3 regions of the Thauera butanivorans genome follow, and region 1 is predicted to be linked to each of the others. Evidence: predicted binding sites of a transcription regulator. Region 1 holds the regulator's gene; each other region holds the start of a gene.

The links. The regulator sigma-54, encoded in region 1, starts transcription at its own class of promoters, with help from an activator protein. The targets are predictions, from matches to a motif close to TGGCACGCTTNCTGCTNA.
Region 2: the regulator sigma-54 is predicted to act here: its motif matches at 4,222-4,239, upstream of nirB (nitrite reductase large subunit NirB).
Region 3: the regulator sigma-54 is predicted to act here: its motif matches at 2,699-2,716, upstream of ACNQFN_RS04180 (PEP-CTERM sorting domain-containing protein).

What each region holds. Positions count from the first base shown of each region.
Region 1 is NZ_CP183038.1:695,602-702,138, forward strand. It holds gene ilvA (threonine ammonia-lyase, biosynthetic) at 1-1,337, opposite strand, end outside; gene hprK (HPr(Ser) kinase/phosphatase) at 1,435-2,382, opposite strand; gene ptsN (PTS IIA-like nitrogen regulatory protein PtsN) at 2,379-2,840, opposite strand; gene hpf (ribosome hibernation-promoting factor, HPF/YfiA family) at 3,085-3,411, opposite strand; gene ACNQFN_RS03390 (RNA polymerase factor sigma-54) at 3,429-4,889, opposite strand; gene lptB (LPS export ABC transporter ATP-binding protein) at 4,896-5,618, opposite strand; gene recX (recombination regulator RecX) at 5,605-6,054, opposite strand; gene recA (recombinase RecA) at 6,075-6,537, opposite strand, start outside.
Region 2 is NZ_CP183038.1:1,242,814-1,249,350, reverse strand. It holds gene ACNQFN_RS06000 (bifunctional protein-serine/threonine kinase/phosphatase) at 1-248, opposite strand, end outside; gene ACNQFN_RS05995 (formate/nitrite transporter family protein) at 265-1,077, opposite strand; gene nirD (nitrite reductase small subunit NirD) at 1,106-1,453, opposite strand; gene nirB (nitrite reductase large subunit NirB) at 1,473-4,010, opposite strand; tRNA gene ACNQFN_RS05980 (tRNA-Leu) at 4,549-4,633, opposite strand; gene queA (tRNA preQ1(34) S-adenosylmethionine ribosyltransferase-isomerase QueA) at 4,744-5,802, shown strand; gene tgt (tRNA guanosine(34) transglycosylase Tgt) at 5,792-6,537, shown strand, end outside.
Region 3 is NZ_CP183038.1:866,852-873,388, reverse strand. It holds gene ACNQFN_RS04185 (ABCB family ABC transporter ATP-binding protein/permease) at 14-1,828, shown strand; gene ACNQFN_RS04180 (PEP-CTERM sorting domain-containing protein) at 1,890-2,663, opposite strand; gene prsT (XrtA/PEP-CTERM system TPR-repeat protein PrsT) at 2,797-5,604, opposite strand; gene ACNQFN_RS04170 (asparaginase) at 5,834-6,537, shown strand, end outside.

The sequences.
Region 1 (6,537 bases):
TGCAGCTTGGAGAGGAAATTCATCAGCGCGCCCGGCCGTTCGGGGAAGACGAAGCGGTAGAGCACTTCGTTCTTGGCCTGCGGCGAGCGGCCGCCGACCATGTAGCGGCCGTGGGTCTTGGCCAGTTCGTCGTCGGTCAGGTCGATCGCCGGCAGTTCGTGGCGTTCGAGCATTTCCACCAGGCGGCCGGCTTCGTTGCGGTTGTGCACCGTGACGCCGACGAAGATGTGGGCCTGCTCGGGGTCGGCGTAGCGATAGTTGAACTCGGTGATGTTGCGGTTGCCCAGCAGGCTGATGAACTTGCGGAATGCACCCGGCCGCTCCGGAATCGTCACTGCCAGCACGGCTTCGCGCTGTTCGCCGAGCTCGGCGCGTTCGGCGACGAAGCGCAGGCGGTCGAAGTTCATGTTGGCGCCGGAGGCGACGGCGACCAGGTTCCTGTCGCGCAGCTTGTGGCGCTTGGCGTATTCCTTGGCACCGGCAATGGCGAGCGCGCCCGAGGGTTCGAGGATCGAGCGGGTGTCCTCGAAGACGTCCTTGATCGCGGCGCAGATGGCGTCGTTGTCGACGACGATCATCTCGTCCACGTACTGCTGGCACAGGCGGAAGGTCTCGGCGCCGACCTGCTTGACCGCGGTGCCGTCGGCGAACAGGCCGACCTGTTCCAGTGCCACGCGCTTGCCGGTGGCGAGCGACTGCGTCATCGCGTCGGCGTCGACGGTCTCGACGCCGATGATCTTCGTCTCCGGGCGCACCCGCTTGACGTAGGCCGCCACGCCGGCGAGCAGTCCGCCGCCGCCGACCGCACAGAAGATGGCATGGATGGGCCTGGCATGGGCGCGCAGGATCTCCATGCCGATCGTGCCCTGGCCGGCGATGACGTCCGGGTCGTCGTAGGGATGGACGAAAGTCAGCTTCTCGCTCTTTTCCAGTTCCTGCGCATGGGCGTAGGCGTCGGAATAGGATTCGCCGGCGAGCACGACTTCGCCGCCGCGCGCCTTGACCGCGTCGATCTTGATCTGGGGCGTGGTGCTGGGCATCACGATGACGGCGCGGGTGCCGAGCCGTGCCGCCGACAAGGCGACGCCTTGGGCGTGGTTGCCGGCCGAGGCGCAGATGACGCCGCGCTTCAGGGCCTGCGGCGACAGCCGCGCCATCTTGTTGTAGGCGCCGCGGATCTTGAAGCTGAACACCGGCTGCATGTCCTCGCGCTTGAGATGGATGCGGTTATGCACGCGCGCGGACAGGTTGGCGGCGAGATCGAGCGGCGTCTCGACGGCGACGTCGTAGACGTGGGCGTTGAGAATGCGCTCGAGGTAATCCGTGGGGGTGCTCATCGAAGGCTCGCGGGGCAGCAAAGCCGTCGAGGTTAGCAGCCGATGCGGCACTGCGGCAATAGCACCGCCGATAGGCCGCTTGCCGGCCGGGGCGTGCTTACGCCGCGCCGTCGCCGTCGGCGGCGCTCATCGCCTGCATCTGGCGGTCGATGAATTCCTGCATCGCGTCGATGCCGCGCAACTGCAGGATGGTCGAGCGCACGGCGGCTTCGAGCAGCACCGCGAGGTTGCGGCCCGCGGCGACGGGCAGCACCACGCGCATGACCTTGACGCCGAGGATGTCCTTCACTTCCTGCTGCACCGGCAGCCGGCTCGGGTCGCCGTCGCCGGGCTGGCGGCGTTCGAGATGGCAGACCAGGCGCAGGCGCATCTTCCGGCGGCAGGCGGTCTCGCCGAAGATGGTGCGGATGTTGAGGATGCCGAGGCCGCGGACTTCGATGAAGTCCTGCAGCATCGGCGGACAGCGGCCCTCCAGCACGGTCGGGGCGATGCGCGAGAACTCGACGACGTCGTCGGCGACCAGGCCGTGGCCGCGCGAGATCAACTCGAGCGCGAGCTCGGATTTCCCCGCGCCGGAGTCGCCGGTGATCAGCACGCCGACGCCGAGCACGTCCATGAAGACGCCGTGCAGCGAGATCTTCTCGGCCAGCTCGCGCGACAGGTAGAGCCGCAGCTGGTCGATGACGCTGGCCGAAGGCTGGGGGGTGGTGAAGAGCGCGACGTCGTGCGCTTCGCAGACGCCGCGGATGATGTTCGACACCGCGCAGCCGTCGGCGACGATGATCGCCGGCGGCTGGCTGGACAGGATCTCGTTGAGGTGGTGGGCGACCTTGTCGGTGGTCTGGCGCTGGGCCCAGGCCAGTTCGGCGGCGCCGACGATCTGCAGCCGGGAAGGATGGATCAGGTTCAGGTGGCCGACGAGGTCGGCCGGCCAGATCCGTTCTTCGGCCACCGCCAGCACGGCATCCAGCCGTCCGCTGACATGGCTGAGCTGAAGGAGCTCCCGTTCAGCCTCGAACAGCCGCGCGACGCTGGTCTGCCTCATTCATCGGCGCCCCAGTTCACGAACAGCTTGTGGATGTGCGCGGCGTCGGGTGCGTCCAGCAGGGCCTCGCGGAATTCGCGGTCGCTGAACATCTGCGCCAGTTCGGACAACAGCTGCAGATGGGTCTCGTTGGCCTGTTCGGGCACCAGCAGCACGAACAGCATGCTGACCGGCTTGCCGTCGGGCGAATCGAACTGAACCGGCGCCGCCAGGCGGAGAAAGGCGCCCGCCGCGTCCTTGAGGCCCTTGATGCGGCCGTGGGGAATGGCGATACCCTGGCCGAGGCCGGTGGAGCCGAGCCGTTCGCGGGCGAACAGGCTGTCGAATACGAGGCTCTGGGCGATGCCTTGGTTGTTCTCGAACAGCAGGCCTGCTTGTTCGAAGACGCGCTTCTTGCTGCTGGCGTCCAGATCGACCACCACGTTCGACAGTGGCAGGAGTTGAGATATCAGGCTCATTCGCTATGGAGCTTGCGCAGCGCCGTTACCGCTGGCGCCACGTTGGGCGACGGGGGTTGGACCGGGGTGCGTTGAAGCCGCGTCTTGATAAACGCGCGCATTATAACCACACCCCGGAAGGAAAGCCGCAAGAGACGATCCACCGGTTCGCCTTCGAAGCGATGACCGCGTTGCCCAGCCTTGCCGTGCAATGAGCACCGTCTGCGGCTTCGCGTCTTGTCCTCGCTTCGAATGCAAGCCGGTATCAGGCCTCGGGCGGCGCCTGGTGCTTCAGGGCTTCGTGGTTGTGGTCGGCCATTTTCTGCTTGTACTTCTGGACCTGGCGATCGAGCTTGTCGGCCATCGCGTCGATGGCGGCGTACAGGTCGGTATCCTCGCTTTCGACGAAAATGTCCTTGCCGCGCACGTGCAGCGTGACTTCGGCCTTCTGCTGCAGCTTTTCGACCGAGAGGATCACCGCCACGCTGGTGACGTTGTCGAAGTGGCGGATGACGCGGTCGAGCTTGGCGCCGACGTAGTCGCGAATGGCCGGCGTGACTTCGACGTGGCGCCCGGTGATGTTGAGATTCATGCTAACTCCTGTTGTTGTCAGATCGATTTGCGCAAACTGACCGGCGGGATATTGAGTGATTCGCGGTATTTCGCGATGGTGCGACGTGCGACCACGATACCCTGCTGGCCCAGAACTTCTGCAATTCGTGCGTCGGACAAGGGTTTCTTCCTGTCCTCTGCGTCCACCAGCTGGCGGATCAGTGCGCGGATTGCCGTTGAGGAAGCTGCTCCGCCGGTGTCGGTGGAAACGTGGCTGCCAAAGAAATACTTGAGTTCGAACACGCCACGCGGTGTCGCCATGTACTTCTGCGTGGTGACGCGTGATACGGTGGATTCGTGCAGCTCGAGCTGGTCTGCGATCTCCCGGAGGGTCAGTGGCCTCATCGCCACGTCACCATGATCGAAGAACTGTCTTTGCTGGTCAACGATGGCCTGGGACACGCGCAGGATGGTGTCGAAGCGCTGCTGCACGTTCTTGATCAGCCAGCGTGCCTCCTGGAGCTGGCCGGTGAGTCCGCCGCCCTGTCCCCTGTTCTGCTGCAGCAGGCTGGCGTACAGGCGATTGACGCGCAGGCGCGGCATCGCCTCCTGGTTCAGGCTCACGCTCCAGCGCCCGCGGACCTTGCGCACGACGACGTCGGGCAGCACGTAGCGCGTTTCGGAAGCCGAGTGGCGCAGGCCGGGATGCGGGTCCAGGCTGCAGATCAGGGCGTGCGCGGCGCGCAGTTCGTCGTCGTTGCAGCCGGTCAGCTTCTTCAGGCGGACGAAGTTGCGTTCGGCCAGCAGTTCGAGGTGCCCGTCGACGATCTCGAGCGCCAGCATCTGGATCGAGCTTTCGGGCATCGCGCGCAGCTGCAGCGCCAGGCACTCCTGCGGCGTGCGGGCGCCGATGCCCGCCGGGTCGAGGTTCTGCACGTGGCGCAGCGCGATCGACAGATCGTCGAGGTCGATCTCGAGCTCGGGCGGCAGCAGTTCGAGCAGTTCCTCGAGCGGCTGGTACAGGTAGCCGTCGTCGTCGAGCGCTTCGATGATGAAGCGCACCAGTGCGCGGTCGAGGTCGTTCAGCGGCGACAGCGCGACCTGCTGGTCGAGGTGTTCGCGCAGCGACAGCTCGGCGGCCTGGATTTCCTGGAAGTCGACGTCGTCGTCATCGTCGCGCTTGGCCGAGGTGCCGGTGCCGACGTTCGACCAGTCGATGCCTTCGTCGCCGCCTTCGCGCTCGGCTGTACCGCCGTTGTCGCCGTCGCCGCCCCCGTCGGTGTCGGCTTCGCGCTGCTGTTCACGCTCGCGCTCGGCCGGCGAGGAACTGGTTGAGGGTTCGAGCCTGGGCGGCGGCTCGTCGAATTCCTCGCGCTCCAGCATCGGATTCTCGAGCAGGAAGCGCTCGATCTCCTGGTTCAGCTCGATCGTCGACAACTGCAGCAGCTTGATCGACTGCTGCAGTTGCGGCGTCAGCGTGAGGTGCTGGGAAAGCTTGAGCTGGAGACTGGGTTTCATCCTGGACTAGAGGCGGAAATGCTCGCCGAGGTAGACCTGGCGGACTTTTTCGTTGGCGATGATCTCGCCCGGCTGGCCGCTGGCGAGCACGCGGCCTTCGCTGATGATGTAGGCGCGGTCGCAGATGCCGAGCGTCTCGCGGACGTTGTGGTCGGTGATCAGCACGCCGATGCCGCGTTCCTTGAGGAAGCGGATGATCTTCTGGATGTCGATCACCGCGATCGGATCGACGCCGGCGAAGGGCTCGTCGAGCAGGATCAGGCGCGGGTCGGTGGCCAGCGCGCGCGCGATCTCGCAGCGGCGGCGCTCGCCGCCCGACAGCGAGATGGCGGTGTTGTCGCGCAGATGGCTGATGCCGAGCTCTTCGAGCAGCTCCTGCAGGCGCTCGTCCACCTGGCGGTTCTCGAGCCCCTGAAGCTCCAGCACGGCGCGGATGTTCTCGGCCACGGTGAGCTTGCGGAACACGCTCATTTCCTGCGGCAGGTAGGACAGGCCCAGCCGCGCCCGGGCGTGGATCGGCAGGTGGGTCAGGTCCTTGCCGTCGAGGCCGATCTGGCCGCCGTCGGCGCGCACCAGGCCGACGATCATGTAGAAGCAGGTGGTCTTGCCGGCGCCGTTGGGGCCGAGCAGGCCGACGACCTCGCCCGAGCCGACTTCGAAACCGACGTCATGTACGACGGTGCGTGCCTTGTAGCGCTTTTGCAGGCCAGCGACCTTAAGCAGACTCATCGTGGGGCTCTTTCAGCAGCTTGCGGATCAGGTCGGGTGCGAAGCCGCGGGTTTGCAGGAAGCGCGCCTGCCGCGCCCATTCGCGGGCATCGGCGGGCGGCGTGGTGAAGCGGCTGCGCAGCACGCTGCGCGCACGCTCCGATTCCGATTCTGCACATTCGCTGGCGATTGCCTCGTCGACCAGGTCACGGTCGAGGCCACGCCGCGCCATTTCGCTGCGCAGGCGGCTGGCGCCGAAGCGCGCCGCCTTGCTGCGCACGAAAGCCTGGGCGAAGCGTTCGTCGGACTGCAGGCCGAGCTCGCCCATGCGTTCGATCACCGCCCGGATCTCGTCCTCGTCGCCGTAGGCCGCGAGCTTCTTCGCCAGTTCGGCGCGAGAGTGGTCGCGGCGGGCGAGGTGGCGCAGGGCGCGTTCGCGCAGGCTCGGTTCAGCCATGGCAGCCGCTGGTGTCCCTGTCAGGCCTCGTCCGCCGCGACGGCCGGGGCTGCGCCGCCCGACGGCATTTCGGGCAGGCTGACGGCGGCACGGACCTTGTTCTCGATCTCGCGTGCCAGCGCCGGGTTGTTGCGCAGGAACTCGCGCGAGTTGTCCTTGCCCTGGCCGATCTTGTCGCCGTTGTAGGAATACCATGCGCCGGACTTGTCGACGATCTTGTGCACCACGCCGAGGTCGATGATCTCGCCTTCGCGCGAGATGCCTTCGCCGTACAGGATGTCGAAGTGCGCTTCCTTGAACGGCGGTGAGACCTTGTTCTTGACGACCTTGACGCGGGTCTCGGAGCCGACCACCTCGTCGCCCTTCTTGATCGTGCCGGTGCGGCGGATGTCCATGCGCACCGAGGCGTAGAACTTCAGCGCGTTGCCGCCGGTGGTGGTCTCGGGGCTGCCGAACATGACGCCGATCTTCATGCGGATCTGG
Region 2 (6,537 bases), 550 kb from region 1:
TGCGCCGCGCGGCGCACCGTCCAGGCTTCGGAAGTGGCGTAGTAGTCCTCCAGGAAGGAGTGGACTGCGGTCTGGCTGGCCAGATGGCTGACGCGGCTCGAGCTGATGCCGTCGGCCAGCGCCAGCACGATGCCCTTGGTGGCCAGCAGGTTTCCGCCCGGCAGCATGGCGCCGTGGAAATCCTGGTTGACGGGATGGGCGCCGACCAGCGAATGCTGGCCGACGGATACGCGTGGCGGCTTGCGCATCGGCAGCCGGCGGCGCTCAGGCGACCTTGCGCTTGGGCGCGGTCTTGTAGTGTGTGGAGTACAGCGTGGCGCCGACGAAGGTGAGGCCGCCAACCAGATTGCCCAGCACCGTCGGGATCTCGTTCCACAACATGTAATCCATGAAGGTGAACTGGCCGCCGAGCATCAGGCCGGAGGGGAACAGGTACATGTTCACGATGCTGTGCTCGAAACCCATGTAGAAGAACACCAGGATCGGCATCCACATCGCAATCACCTTGCCCGACACGCTGGTGGACATCATCGCCGCGACCACACCGGTCGACACCATCCAGTTGCACATCACCGCCCGCACGAACAGGGTCAGCATGCCGGCCGCGCCGTGCTCGGCGTAGCCGACGGTGCGGCCTTCGCCGATGTGGCCGATCTTCTGGCCGATGGCGTTGGGCGCCTCGGTGAAGCCGTTGGTGAAGATGATGGCCATGAACACCGCCACCGTGATCGCACCGCCGAAGTTGCCGATGAACACCAGCGACCAGTTGCGCATCACCCCGCCCCAGGTGGCGCCGGGCCGGCGGTCGAAGACCGCCAGCGGTGCCAGCGTGAACACGCCGGTGAGCAGGTCGAAGCCGAGCAGGTAGAGCATGCAGAAGCCGACCGGGAAGAGCAGCGCGCCGAGCAGCGGATTGCCGGTGTTGACCGTCACCGACACGGCGAAGGCCGCAGCCAATGCCAGGATGGCGCCGGCCATGTAGGCACGGATCAGGGTGTCGCGGGTGGACATCAGGAGTTTGGATTCGCCGGCGTCGATCATCTTGGTGACGAATTCGGCAGGAGCCAGGTATGCCATGAAGGACCTCTCGGAAAATGGTCTTGGATCAGGAAAGGGTGGAAAGGGAAACGAAGACCGCTTCACCGCGCACCTGCACCCGGTGCGCACGCACCGAATGCTCGGGCGCCTCCAGGCAGGCGCCGGTGCGCAGGTCGAAGTGGTTCTTGTACAGCGGCGAGGCGACGACGAGATGCTCGCCGAGATTCCCGATCAGCCCGCGCGACAGCACGCTGGCGCCGGAGCGGGGGTCGATGTTGTCGATGGCGTAGAAGCCGTCCTCGCCCAGGCGGAAGACAGCAACGTGGTGGTCCTCCACCAGCGCACAGACGCCGGTGCCGGGCAAGATGTCGCCGATTTTGCAGACGGCGGTCCAGCGCGGTTTCTTGGTACTCATGGGGTGTTCCTCGGTGGATTCAGGTGCTCAGTTCGGCAGTTGCCGCCAACGCCGGGACGCGCTCGTCGGCGCGGGCGGGCCGGATCTGGCCGCGCTCCTCGACGAAGACGATGCGCGCGTCGGGCTGCGGGTCGTTCACGAAACTGCGGAAGCGCCTGCGCACGCCGGGGTCGGTGACCGCGGTCTTCCACTCGCACTGGTAGGTATCGACCACGTGCTGCATCTGGCGCTCGAGTTCGTCGCCGATGCCCAGCGAATCGTCGATCAGCACCGCCTTCAGGTAATCCAGCCCGCCTTCGAGGTTGTCGCGCCAGGTGCTGGTGCGCTGCAGGCGGTCGGCAGTGCGCACGTAGAACATCAGGAAGCGATCGATCAGACGCACCAGGGCGGTCTTGTCGAGATCGCTGGCGATCAGCTCGGCGTGGCGCGGCTTCATGCCGCCGTTGCCGCAGACGTAGAGGTTCCAGCCGCGCTCGGTGGCAATGATGCCGACGTCCTTGCCCTGCGCCTCTGCGCATTCGCGGGTGCAGCCGGAGACGCCGAACTTGATCTTGTGCGGTGCGCGCAGGCCCTTGTAGCGGTTCTCCAGTTCGACCGCCAAGCCCACCGAGTCCTGCACGCCGTAGCGGCACCAGGTCGAGCCGACACAGCTCTTCACCGTGCGCAGCGACTTGCCGTAGGCATGGCCGGATTCGAAGCCGGCGGCGATCAGCTCTTCCCAGATCAACGGCAACTGCTCGACACGGGCGCCGAACAGGTCCACCCGCTGGCCACCGGTGATCTTGGTGTAGAGGCCGTACTTCTTCGCCACCTGGGCGACTGCGATCAAGCCGTCGGGCGTCACCTCGCCACCGGGCATGCGCGGCACCACCGAGTAGCTGCCGTCCTTCTGGATGTTGCCGAGGAAGTAGTCGTTGCTGTCCTGCAGGCTGGCAAGCTCGCCCTTGAGCACGAAGTCGTTCCAGCACGAGGCGAAGATCGAGGCCGCGGTCGGCTTGCAGATGTCGCAGCCCAGACCGCGGCCGTGGCGGGCGAGCAGTTCATCGAAGCTGCGGATCCCGCCGACGCGCACCAGGTGATACAGTTCCTGGCGCGAATGGGGGAAATGCTCGCACAGGTGGTCGGTTACCGCCATGCCGAGCTTGGCCATTTCGGCCTTCATGATCTGCGTCACCAGCGGCACGCAGCCGCCGCAGGTGGCGCCGGCCTGGGTGCAGGCCTTGATCTCGCCGATGCTGGTTGCGCCCTCGGCCACCGCAGTGCAGATCTGCTCCTTGCTGACGTTGTTGCACGAGCAGATCTGCGCACTGTCGGGCAGCTCATGCGCACCGAGGCCGGGCCGGGCCTTGCCGTCCCCTGCCGGCAGGATCAGGAACTCCGGAGCCTCCGGCAGCGCGATGCCGTTCAGGGCCATCTGCAGCAGGGTGCCATATTCGTCGGCATTGCCCACCAGCACTGCGCCGAGCAGGTGCTTGCCGTCGGCGCTGACGACGATCTTCTTGTAGATCTGCTTGCATTCGTCGGTATAACGGAAGCTGCGACAGCCCGGCGTCCGACCGTGGGCGTCGCCGATGCTGGCCACATCGACCCCCATCAGCTTGAGCTTGGTGCTCATGTCGGCGCCGGCGAAAACCGCCCCGGCCTCACCCGCAAGCTGGCGCGCGGCAATACGCGCCATCTCGTAGCCTGGCGCGACCAGACCGAAAGTCTGGTCGCGCCAGGCCGCGCATTCGCCGATGGCGTAGATGTCCGGGTCGCTGGTGCGACACTGGTCGTCGATCGCGATACCGCCGCGGGCGCCGACCGCGAGCGCATTCTGGCGCGCCAGTTCGTCGCGCGGGCGGATGCCGGCGGAGAACACGATCATGTCGGTTTCCAGATGGCTGCCATCAGCGAACACCATCCGGTGGCGGGCCTGGCGGCCGTCGGTGATCTCCAGGGTGTTGCGCTCGGTATGCACCTGCACGCCCAGCGCCTCGATCTTGCTGCGCAGGATGCGCCCGCCATCGTCGTCGACCTGCACCGCCATCAGCCGCGGCGCAAACTCGACCACATGGGTCTCCAGGCCAAGGTCGCGCAAGGCCTTGGCACACTCCAGGCCAAGCAGCCCACCGCCCACCACGACGCCCTTGCGCGAGATCGCGCTGGCCTCCTTCATCGCCTCGAGGTCCTCGATCGTGCGATAGACGAAACATTGCCCACGGTCGCTACCCTTGACCGGCGGCACGAAAGGATAGGACCCGGTGGCCAGCACCAGCTTGTCGTAGGAGAGGGTGACACCGTCCTGCGTCGTCACCGTTTTCGCGCGGCGATCGATGGCCGCCGCACGGCTGTTCAGACGCAGATCGAAGCCGGTGTCGGCGAAAAAACCGGGCTCGACCAGCGACAGGTCTTCCGCCGTCTTGCCGGCAAAGAAATCCGACAGATGTACGCGGTCGTAAGCCGTACGCGGCTCCTCGCCCAACACGGTGACGTCGGCTGCCGGAAACTGCAACTGCCGGAGCGCTTCGAGGAACTTGTGGCCGACCATACCGTGGCCAACGAGAACGATCTTCATGCGGGTATCACTCATTCGGGCCCCGGGAGGCTGGCGATACCGGCGCAGCGGATTCGACCCGGCGCAAGCATGAAGACCTCCGCGGAACGCGGTTCGAAATCAGATGGATTCCGTGGCCGACACGGACCGAAGCAGGGCCATGTCCACCAGCATCCACCGTCATTGGCGGAGGTTCTCGCTCGCAGCGCCGTTGCTGGCGAGCAATGGCTATAAAGCAGGTCTCGTGCCAGTAATGAAATCAGGGAGAAATGAGCGTGTTTCCGGGGAGCAAGGGCTCAGGCCGCCCACGACCGACGCACTACAACGGTGCCCGGATCACCAGAATGGTGCCTGGGGTCGCTCGATGGCAGGTGCATGCCGCTCGAGATTGAGCGCCATGACATCCTCGCGCCTGCAGCGAATGCCGCCGAAGCGCTGTGGTACCAGATATGGGCCAGAGGAGGAGGAAACCGGGCTTGGTGCTGCAAACTTGCAGCAAAAACTCTAGAATGGCCGGCTTTCGCCGTGCCGGAGTCAGGCAGCCCTTTGATTTCATTCATGGTGCCGGGAGTGGGACTCGAACCCACACACCTTGCGGCGGCGGATTTTGAATCCGCTGCGTCTACCGATTCCGCCATCCCGGCAAGGAAGGCGCGCATTATCCACGAATACTGCTCGCCGCGGCAAGCAGGACGCCGAGGGCCGAGCGCAGGCTGCGCCTGCAGCCTTCCATTCAACATCATCCCCTGATCACATGCAGCTCACGCTGAACGATTTCGACTATCCCCTGCCGCCGGAACTGATCGCCCAGGCGCCGCTCGCCGAGCGCAGCGCAAGCCGCCTGCTGGTCGTGCCCGCGGACAAGGACGTGCCCCTTCTCGATCGCCACTTTGCCGATCTGCCCGAGCTGATCGGCCCGAACGACCTGCTGGTGTTCAACGACACCCGCGTGATCCATGCCCGCCTGCACGGCGTCAAGGCCAGCGGCGGCCAGGTCGAAGTGCTGATCGAGCGCGCCGTCGGCCCGCACGAAGCGCTCGCCCAGGTACGCGCGAGCAAGTCGCCCAGAACCGGCAGCACGCTGCGCCTGGCCGATGCCTTCGAGGTCGAGGTGCTCGGCCGCGCCGGCGAGTTCTACCACCTGCGCTTTCCCGCCGGCGAAGGCCTGTTCGAATTGCTGGAACGCCACGGCAAGCTGCCGCTGCCGCCCTACATCCAGCGCGCCGCCGGTGACGACGACGAAAGCCGCTACCAGACCGTGTTCGCGCGCGAGCCCGGCTCGGTCGCCGCACCGACTGCCGGCCTGCATTTCGACGAAGCCACCCTCGCCCGCCTCGCGGCAAAGGGCGCGCGCTGCGCCTGGCTGACGCTGCACGTCGGCGCCGGCACCTTCCAGCCGGTGCGCGTCGACGACCTCGGTCAACACCGCATGCACCGCGAGCGCTACGTGATCCCGCAGCAGACGGTCGATGCCATCGCGGCCGCCCGCACCGCCGGCGGCCGCGTCATCGCCGTCGGCACCACCAGCATGCGGGCGCTGGAGGCCGCTGCGCAGGACGGCCCGCTCACCGCCGGCAGCGGCGAGACCGAGATATTCATCCTGCCCGGCTTCCACTTCCAGGTCGTCGATGCGCTCATCACCAATTTCCACCTGCCCAAGTCCACGCTGTTGATGCTCGTCTCCGCCTTCGCCGGCATGGACGAGATCCGCCGTGCCTACGCCCACGCCATCGCCCGGCGCTACCGCTTCTTTAGCTACGGCGACGCGATGTTCCTCACCCGCAACGAAAACGCCGAACACGATGCAGTTTGAACTCCTCACCACCGACGGCGGCGCCCGCCGCGGCCGCCTGACGCTGAACCACGGCACGGTCGAAACACCGGTCTTCATGCCGGTGGGCACCTACGGCACGGTCAAGGCGATGACGCCGTCCATGCTCGCCGACATCGGCGCGCAGATCTGCCTCGGCAACACCTTCCACCTGTGGCTGCGCCCGGGGCTGGACATCATCCGCGCGCACGAGGGCCTGCACCGCTTCATGGCCTGGGACAAGCCCATCCTCACCGACTCGGGCGGCTTCCAGGTCTTCAGCCTGGGCGCGCTGCGCAAGATCAGCGAGGAAGGAGTGAAGTTCGCCAGCCCGATCGACGGCGCAAAGCTGTTCCTGACGCCGGAAATCTCGATGCAGATCCAGGCCGTGCTGAACTCGGACATCGTCATGATCTTCGACGAATGCACGCCCTACCCCGCCAGCCGCGACGAGGCGGCGAAGTCGATGCGGCTGTCGCAGCGCTGGGCGCGCCGCTCGCGCGACGAGTTCGACCGCCTCGAGAACCCCAACGCCCTGTTCGGCATCGTCCAGGGCGGCATGTACGAGGACCTGCGCGACGAATCGCTCGGCGCGCTGGAAGACATCGGCTTCCACGGCTTCGCCATCGGCGGGCTGTCGGTTGGCGAGCCGAAGGAAGACATGGCGCGCATCCTCGCCCACACCGCGCCGCGCCTGCCGAAGCACAAGCCGCGCTACCTGATGGGCGTGGGCACGCC
Region 3 (6,537 bases), 170 kb from region 1:
TCCCGACGAAACCATGAGACGCTCCTCCGCCACCGCCCTGCCCGGCCCCGAACCCACCGAGCGCCATGACTGGCAGACGCTGAAAAGCCTGTTTCCCTTCATCTGGGCCTACAAGGGCAGGGTGATCTTCGCGCTCGGCTGTCTGCTGGCGGCCAAGGGCGCCAACGTGACGGTGCCGATCGTCTTCAAGCACCTGATCGACGACCTGAGCATCACGCGCGAACAGGCTTTCATCATCGTGCCCGCTTCGCTGCTGCTCGCCTATGGCGTGTTCCGCTTCTCGACCTCGCTGTTCACCGAACTGCGCGAAATCGTCTTCGCCCGCGTCACCCAGCAGGCGGTACGCGAGATTTCGCTGCGCGTGTTCCGCCATCTGCATGCGCTGTCGCTGCGCTTCCACCTGGAGCGCCAGACCGGCGGCCTGACGCGCGACATCGAGCGCGGCACCCGCTCGATCGGCTCGCTGATCAGCTACACGCTGTATTCGATCCTGCCGACGCTGATCGAGATCGGCCTCGTCATCGGCATCCTGCTGGTGCAGTACGACCCGGTGTTCGCGCTGATCACGCTGGCGGCGCTGGCGGCCTACGTCACCTTCACCGTCAAGGTCACCAACTGGCGCACGCTGCTGCGCCGGCGCACCAACGAACTCGACTCGGCCGCCAACGCGCGCGCGATCGACAGCCTGATCAACTTCGAGACAGTCAAGTACTTCAACAACGAGGAATTCGAGGCGCGCCGCTACGACGAACAGCTCGGCAAGTGGATGCAGGCCCAGATCACCAACCAGTATTCGCTGTCCGGCCTCAACATCGGCCAGGCGGCGATCATCGCGGTCGCCGTCACGGCGATGATGTGGCAGGCCGCGATCCGGGTGGCGAGCGGCGAGATGACGATCGGCGACATCGTGCTGGTGAACGCCTTCCTGATCCAGCTCTACATTCCGCTGAACTTCCTCGGCGTGATCTACCGCGAAATCCGCCAGGCGCTGACCGACATCGAACGCATGTTCGGGCTGATGAACCAGCACCGCGAAATCGCCGACGCACCGGATGCGCTCACGCTGCCCCCCGGTCCGGCGAGCGTGCGCTTCGAGGGCGTCGGCTTCGCCTACGACGCCAAGCGCCCGATCCTGTTCGACCTCGGCTTCGACATTCCCGCCGGCAGCACGGTGGCGGTCGTCGGCCATTCCGGCTCGGGCAAATCGACCCTGGCGCGCCTGCTGTACCGCTTCTACGACGTGCAGCAGGGCGCGATCCGGGTCAATGGCCACGACATCCGCCAGTTGTCGCAGGACAGCCTGCGCGCGGCGATCGGCATCGTGCCGCAGGATACGGTGCTGTTCAACGACACCCTGTTCTACAACATCCAGTACGGCCGCCCGGGCGCAAGCCGGGAAGAAGTCGAAGCCGCCGCGCGTGCCGCCCAGTTGGAAAACTTCATCCGCCAGTTGCCGGACGGCTACGAAACCCGCGTCGGCGAGCGCGGCCTGAAACTGTCGGGCGGCGAAAAACAGCGCGTCGCGATCGCCCGCGCGCTGCTGAAGAACCCCGCGATCCTGATCTTCGACGAAGCCACCTCGGCGCTGGACTCCAGGACCGAGAAAGCCATCCAGGCCCAGATCGAACGCGCCGCCGAAGGCCGCACCGCGCTCGTCATCGCCCACCGGCTGTCGACGATCATGGATGCGGACGAAATCATCGTGCTCGACGGCGGCCGCATCGTCGAACGCGGACGGCACGGCGCCCTGCTGGCAAGCGGCGGCGCCTACGCGCAGATGTGGCTGCTGCAGCAGGAGGAGGCCGCCACGGACGCCACGCCCGGCTGAGCACAGGCGAAAAAAAACGGCGCCTTTCGGCGCCGCACTTGGCAAAAGATCCGCCCGAGCTTCAGGCCGCGTTCTTGCGGCGGCGCATGCCGACCATGCCGAGCAGGGCAATGCCGGCCAGTGCCAGCGAACCGGGCTCGGGCACGTTGCCACCGCCATTGTTGGGCTTGATCGTGCCGCCGACGCTGGCCAGCTTCAGGTAGTCGTATTTCCCGCACACCTGGTTTTTACCCGTTCCAGAGCATTTATCGAAACCGACTGCGGAACCATTTCTGATGTCTCCCGAATTCACGCCGGAGTTGGCCAGATACCCACCCGCCCCGATCAGCCAGAAGCTCGAATAGATGTCCCCCGCAGCCGTGCCCAGATCCTTGGTGGCGGTGCCGATGTTCGCGTAGTTGCCGATCAGCGTCCAGCCGCGGCTGGTGAGGTTGGCAAACGTACCGCCATCGAGAGACTGGGTTGCCGTCAGCGAACCGAAGCCGGTAAACGCCATGACGAAAATGTCGGAATCGGTGGTGGCGAAGCCCGCCCTGACGCTCTCCAGCCGGACCGCTTCGTCGAAGCTCAGCAGCGCGACCTCGAATCCGTCCTTGTTGTCGAGCGCATGCTGATTGCCGGTCGCGGACTCCCCGCCAACGCCGATGCCATTGCCCGCCCAGTATCCGACCGAGGTCTTGTAGATATCCGAGGTATTGCCCGTAGCCTTCCAGCCCGTCACCTGGGGCTCGTTGGCGGCGGAGTTGGTCAGGTTCCAGTTGGTCGCCGCCATCGCGGAGAGCGAAGCGGCACACAGAGCGATGGCAAGAGCGGACTTCGAAATTATCGTTTTCATGGTCATTCCTTAAATTGGCTTGCTTTTTTGCCTTTTCAGCAAAAAACGAGCCAATCTTCTTCGCACCATATTTATCAATTAGTTACATAATTCGGCAGGGATACCCGCAGCACGTGCGTCAATTTTTCCGACACTATCCGAGCTGCTCCAGCAGCTTTCTGGCCTCCCCGGCCCAGGAGGCAGCCGGAGACGCCTTCAATGCGAACTGCAGCTCGGCCCGGGCTTCCTGTGCCCGTCCCAGCTTCGCCAGCACATAGCCGAGATGCCAGCGGATCTCGGGATCTTCCGGCGCGCGCAGGCGAGCATCGCGCAAGTGGCGCATGGCCTCGTCGAAGCGGCCGGCCTGCGCCAGCGCCCAACCCAGGGTATCGGCGATGCCGACGTTCCCCGGTTCCAGAGCCAAGGCCTGCTCCGCCAGGCGCACCGGGTCGCCCTCGCCCTGCACCAGCAGCACGTTTGCCAGATTGTTGAGGACGTTCGCCCCGGCCCGGCCCTCGGCCACCAGCTTCTCGTACTCCTCCCGCGCGGCCTTCCAGTTGCCATCGCGCATCCAGAGTTCGGCCAGCATTTCCCGCACGCTCGCTTCCTCGCCCCGCTTCTCCTCCAGCCAGCGCCTCAGCACCGGCACGGCAGATTTCGGCTCGCCCTGCAGCACGGCAACGCTGGCGCGGCGCTGGAGCACATCGAACGAGGGCTGAAGCTCGAAGGCGTCGCGGTACAGCTGCGCTGCTTCGGCGAGGCGCTTGCGGCGCACCGCGAGATCTCCCGCCAGGCGCAGGCCGCTCGCACTGGCCGGATGCTCCTTGCGCAGCGCCGCCACCAGGCCGTCGATCGTCGCCGGCTCCACGCCCGGATCGGCAAGGGCCGCCTCCGTTTCCAGCACCATCGCAGCCTCGTCCCCGGGCCTGCCCTGCAGCGCCTTCTGCGCGGCATAGCTCGCCCCCGAGGGATTGGCCGCCCGGAGTTGGAGATAGCCGATGCTCACCAGCCGCGATACGTCGTATTCGGCAAGCACGGTCATTTCGCGCAAGGTCTGCCGGGCCGCCTTGTTGTCGCCGATGTCGATCTGCGCCTCGGCCAGCGTGGCCAGCACCAGCAGGTCGGAACCCCACTGCGGCGCCAGGGCCTTCGCCGCATCGAGGGCGCCCGCCTTATCGCCGGCCGCCGCCCTCGCCTTGACCAGCGCCACCCCGAAGCGCGGGTCCCGCGGGCGTTCGGCCACCGCCTTCTCGAACCAGCGAATCGCCTCGCCGATATTGCCGACCCCCTGTTCGAGCATGCCCGACTCATACATGGCCACGGTGTCGTTGCGGTTCTGCTTCAGCATTGCGGCATAGGTGCGGCGCGCCTCGTCGAGGCGCCCTTCCGCAACGTCGAGACGCGCCATGTTCAGGCGCGCAGGCATGAAGTTCGCGTCGCTCGCCAGCGCCGCCGCGTAGGCCTTGCGCCCTTCGACCGGATTTCCGCTGGCGACCTGGATGGCCCCCAGCAGATTCAGCACCGCGGGATTGCCGGGCGCGGCTTCGGCGGCACGCAGGGCGACGGCCAGCGCGGCCTTGCCTTCGCCTTGCCGCATCAAGGTGTTCGCAAGCGCGTTGGCGACGACGAAGTCGCCAGGCGTCTTGTCGAACACGGCCTGCAGGCTTTCGATCGCAGCCGCCGTGTCGCCACCGCCCAGGCGGCTGAATCCGAGTGCGGCCTGCGCCCCGACATCCCCGCCCTGCGCGGCCTTTTCGAGCAATTCACTCGCCTTGCCATAGCGCCGCTGGGCGAGGTTGACGCGCCCCAGCAACTGCAGCGCCTGCGGGTCTTCCGGCTGCAGCCGGAGCACATGCTCGAGCATGCCGGTCGCGCGTGCGTAGTCGCTCATGTCCAGATAGACCGAGGCCAGCAATTTGCGCGCGCCGAGATTGTTCGGGTAGCGGGAAACCGTCGTTTCGAGATACTTCTTGGCCTTCTCGAGCTGCCGTCCGGCGTGGTGCGCCAGCGCACCGACCATCAGCAGTTGCTCGTGGCCGGCAACCCATTCCGCGGGCAGGGCATCGACCAGGCCGCCCGCCTCTGCCAGGTGGCGTGCCGCCTCCGCACGCTTGCCCTGCCTGTCGGCGAGCAGGGCAAGCAGGTAGGACACCCGCGGCTCGATCGGCCCTGCCCCGATGGCGGCCAGCGCGGCCCGCGCTTCGTCATCACGCCCCAGGTCGACCAGGATGCCGGCCCGTGCGACGGCGGCATCGATCAGAGCGGGATCGAGCGCGATCGCGCGCTCGTAGTCCATCAGCGCCGTCGCCAGCTCGCCGGTGGCATGCGCCACCGAAGCACGCGCATTGAAGGCCATCGCGTATTCCGGGCCGTGCTCCACCGCCTGCTCCGCAAGCTGCCGTGCACGAGCCAGGTCTCCCCTTCCGATCAGCATCGGCACTTCCGCCGCAAGAGGGACGGGCGAAGCCGGATCGAGCGCACGTGCTTCGGCAAAGCTGCGCTCGGCCTCGGCACGCTGTCCCAGCGCGGCATGGGCCACGCCGCGCAGCGTCAGCACATCGAGGCGGACGCCGGCCGGCAGGCCTTCCGCCGGAATCGATTGCAGCAGCACCGCCGGCTTCCCCTGCAGCAGATAGATGCGCGCCATCGGCACCGCCACTTCGGCGCGGCTCACGCCGAGCCGGAGCGCTTCGCGGAATTCGACTTCCGCCGGGCCGACGTCCCCGTCGCTGAGGTAGGCGCGCGCCAGCAGCAGGTGGGCGGCCAGCATGTTGCGGTCCTGTTGCAGGGCGTTCTTGAGCTGGATGATGGCACCGGCGACATCCTGCGCCTCGAAACGCTTCAGCCCGTCCTCGTAATAGCGGCTGGCCGCCGCCGGGTCGGCCAGCGCAGGCACGGACAGGAGCAGCGAGACGGCACCGGTGGCGAGCATACGGGCCAGCAGTCGGGCAGGGCGTTTCATGGGCAAGGGGTCGTCCGGTTTCGGGAGGGTGGAGCGAGTATATGGGGGTATACCGAAAGGCCTCCGTGGAATTCGTCATTGTCGACGCAAACGACATCGATGGCATATTCACCACGCGCTCGAAGCCACACCGGCAAACGCGCCATCCCGTAGAATCGCGGGCAGGCTGGCGGGCTCCGTGCCTCCGGCCCTCATCTATTCAGGAACCGCCCAGGCCCGCAGCCCGAACATGCGCAGACCCCGCATCGCCCTCGTCGCCACCGGCGGCACCATCGCCGGCACCGCCGCCTCGCCGACCGACACCACCGGCTACACCGCCGGGCAGTTGGGCGCCGCAGAACTGCTCGGTGCCGTGCCGCAGCTGTCCGCGCTGGCCGAATTGCACGCCGAGCAATTGTTCAACATCGACAGCAAGGACATGGGCCCGGCCCACTGGCTGCCGCTGCTGCGGCGCGTGCAGGCGCTGGCCGATGACGGCGACATCGACGGTGTCGTCGTCACCCACGGCACCGACACGCTGGAGGAAACCGCTTATTTCCTCCATGTCGCGCTCGCCACCGCCAAGCCGGTGGTGATGACCGCGGCGATGCGCCCGGCCACCGCGCTGTCCGCCGACGGTCCGCTCAACCTCTACCAGGCCGTGCAACTCGCCTGCCGTCCGGCGGCGGGCCGCGCCGGCGTGCTCGCGGTGCTCGGCGACCGCATCCTGCCCGCGGTCCATCTCGCCAAGCGCCACCCGTCCGCGGTCGATGCCTTCAGTTCGCCCGGCGCGCTGAGCATCGACGCCAGCGACACCCAGTTGCAGGCCCTTCCATCCCCCCGCCATCACCGCATCGACCTGCCCGACGGCGTGCAGGCGCTACCGCCGGTCGAACTGCTGACGGCGAGCGCAGGCAGTTCGCCGGCACTGGCCGCAGCCGTGGTGCGCGCGCT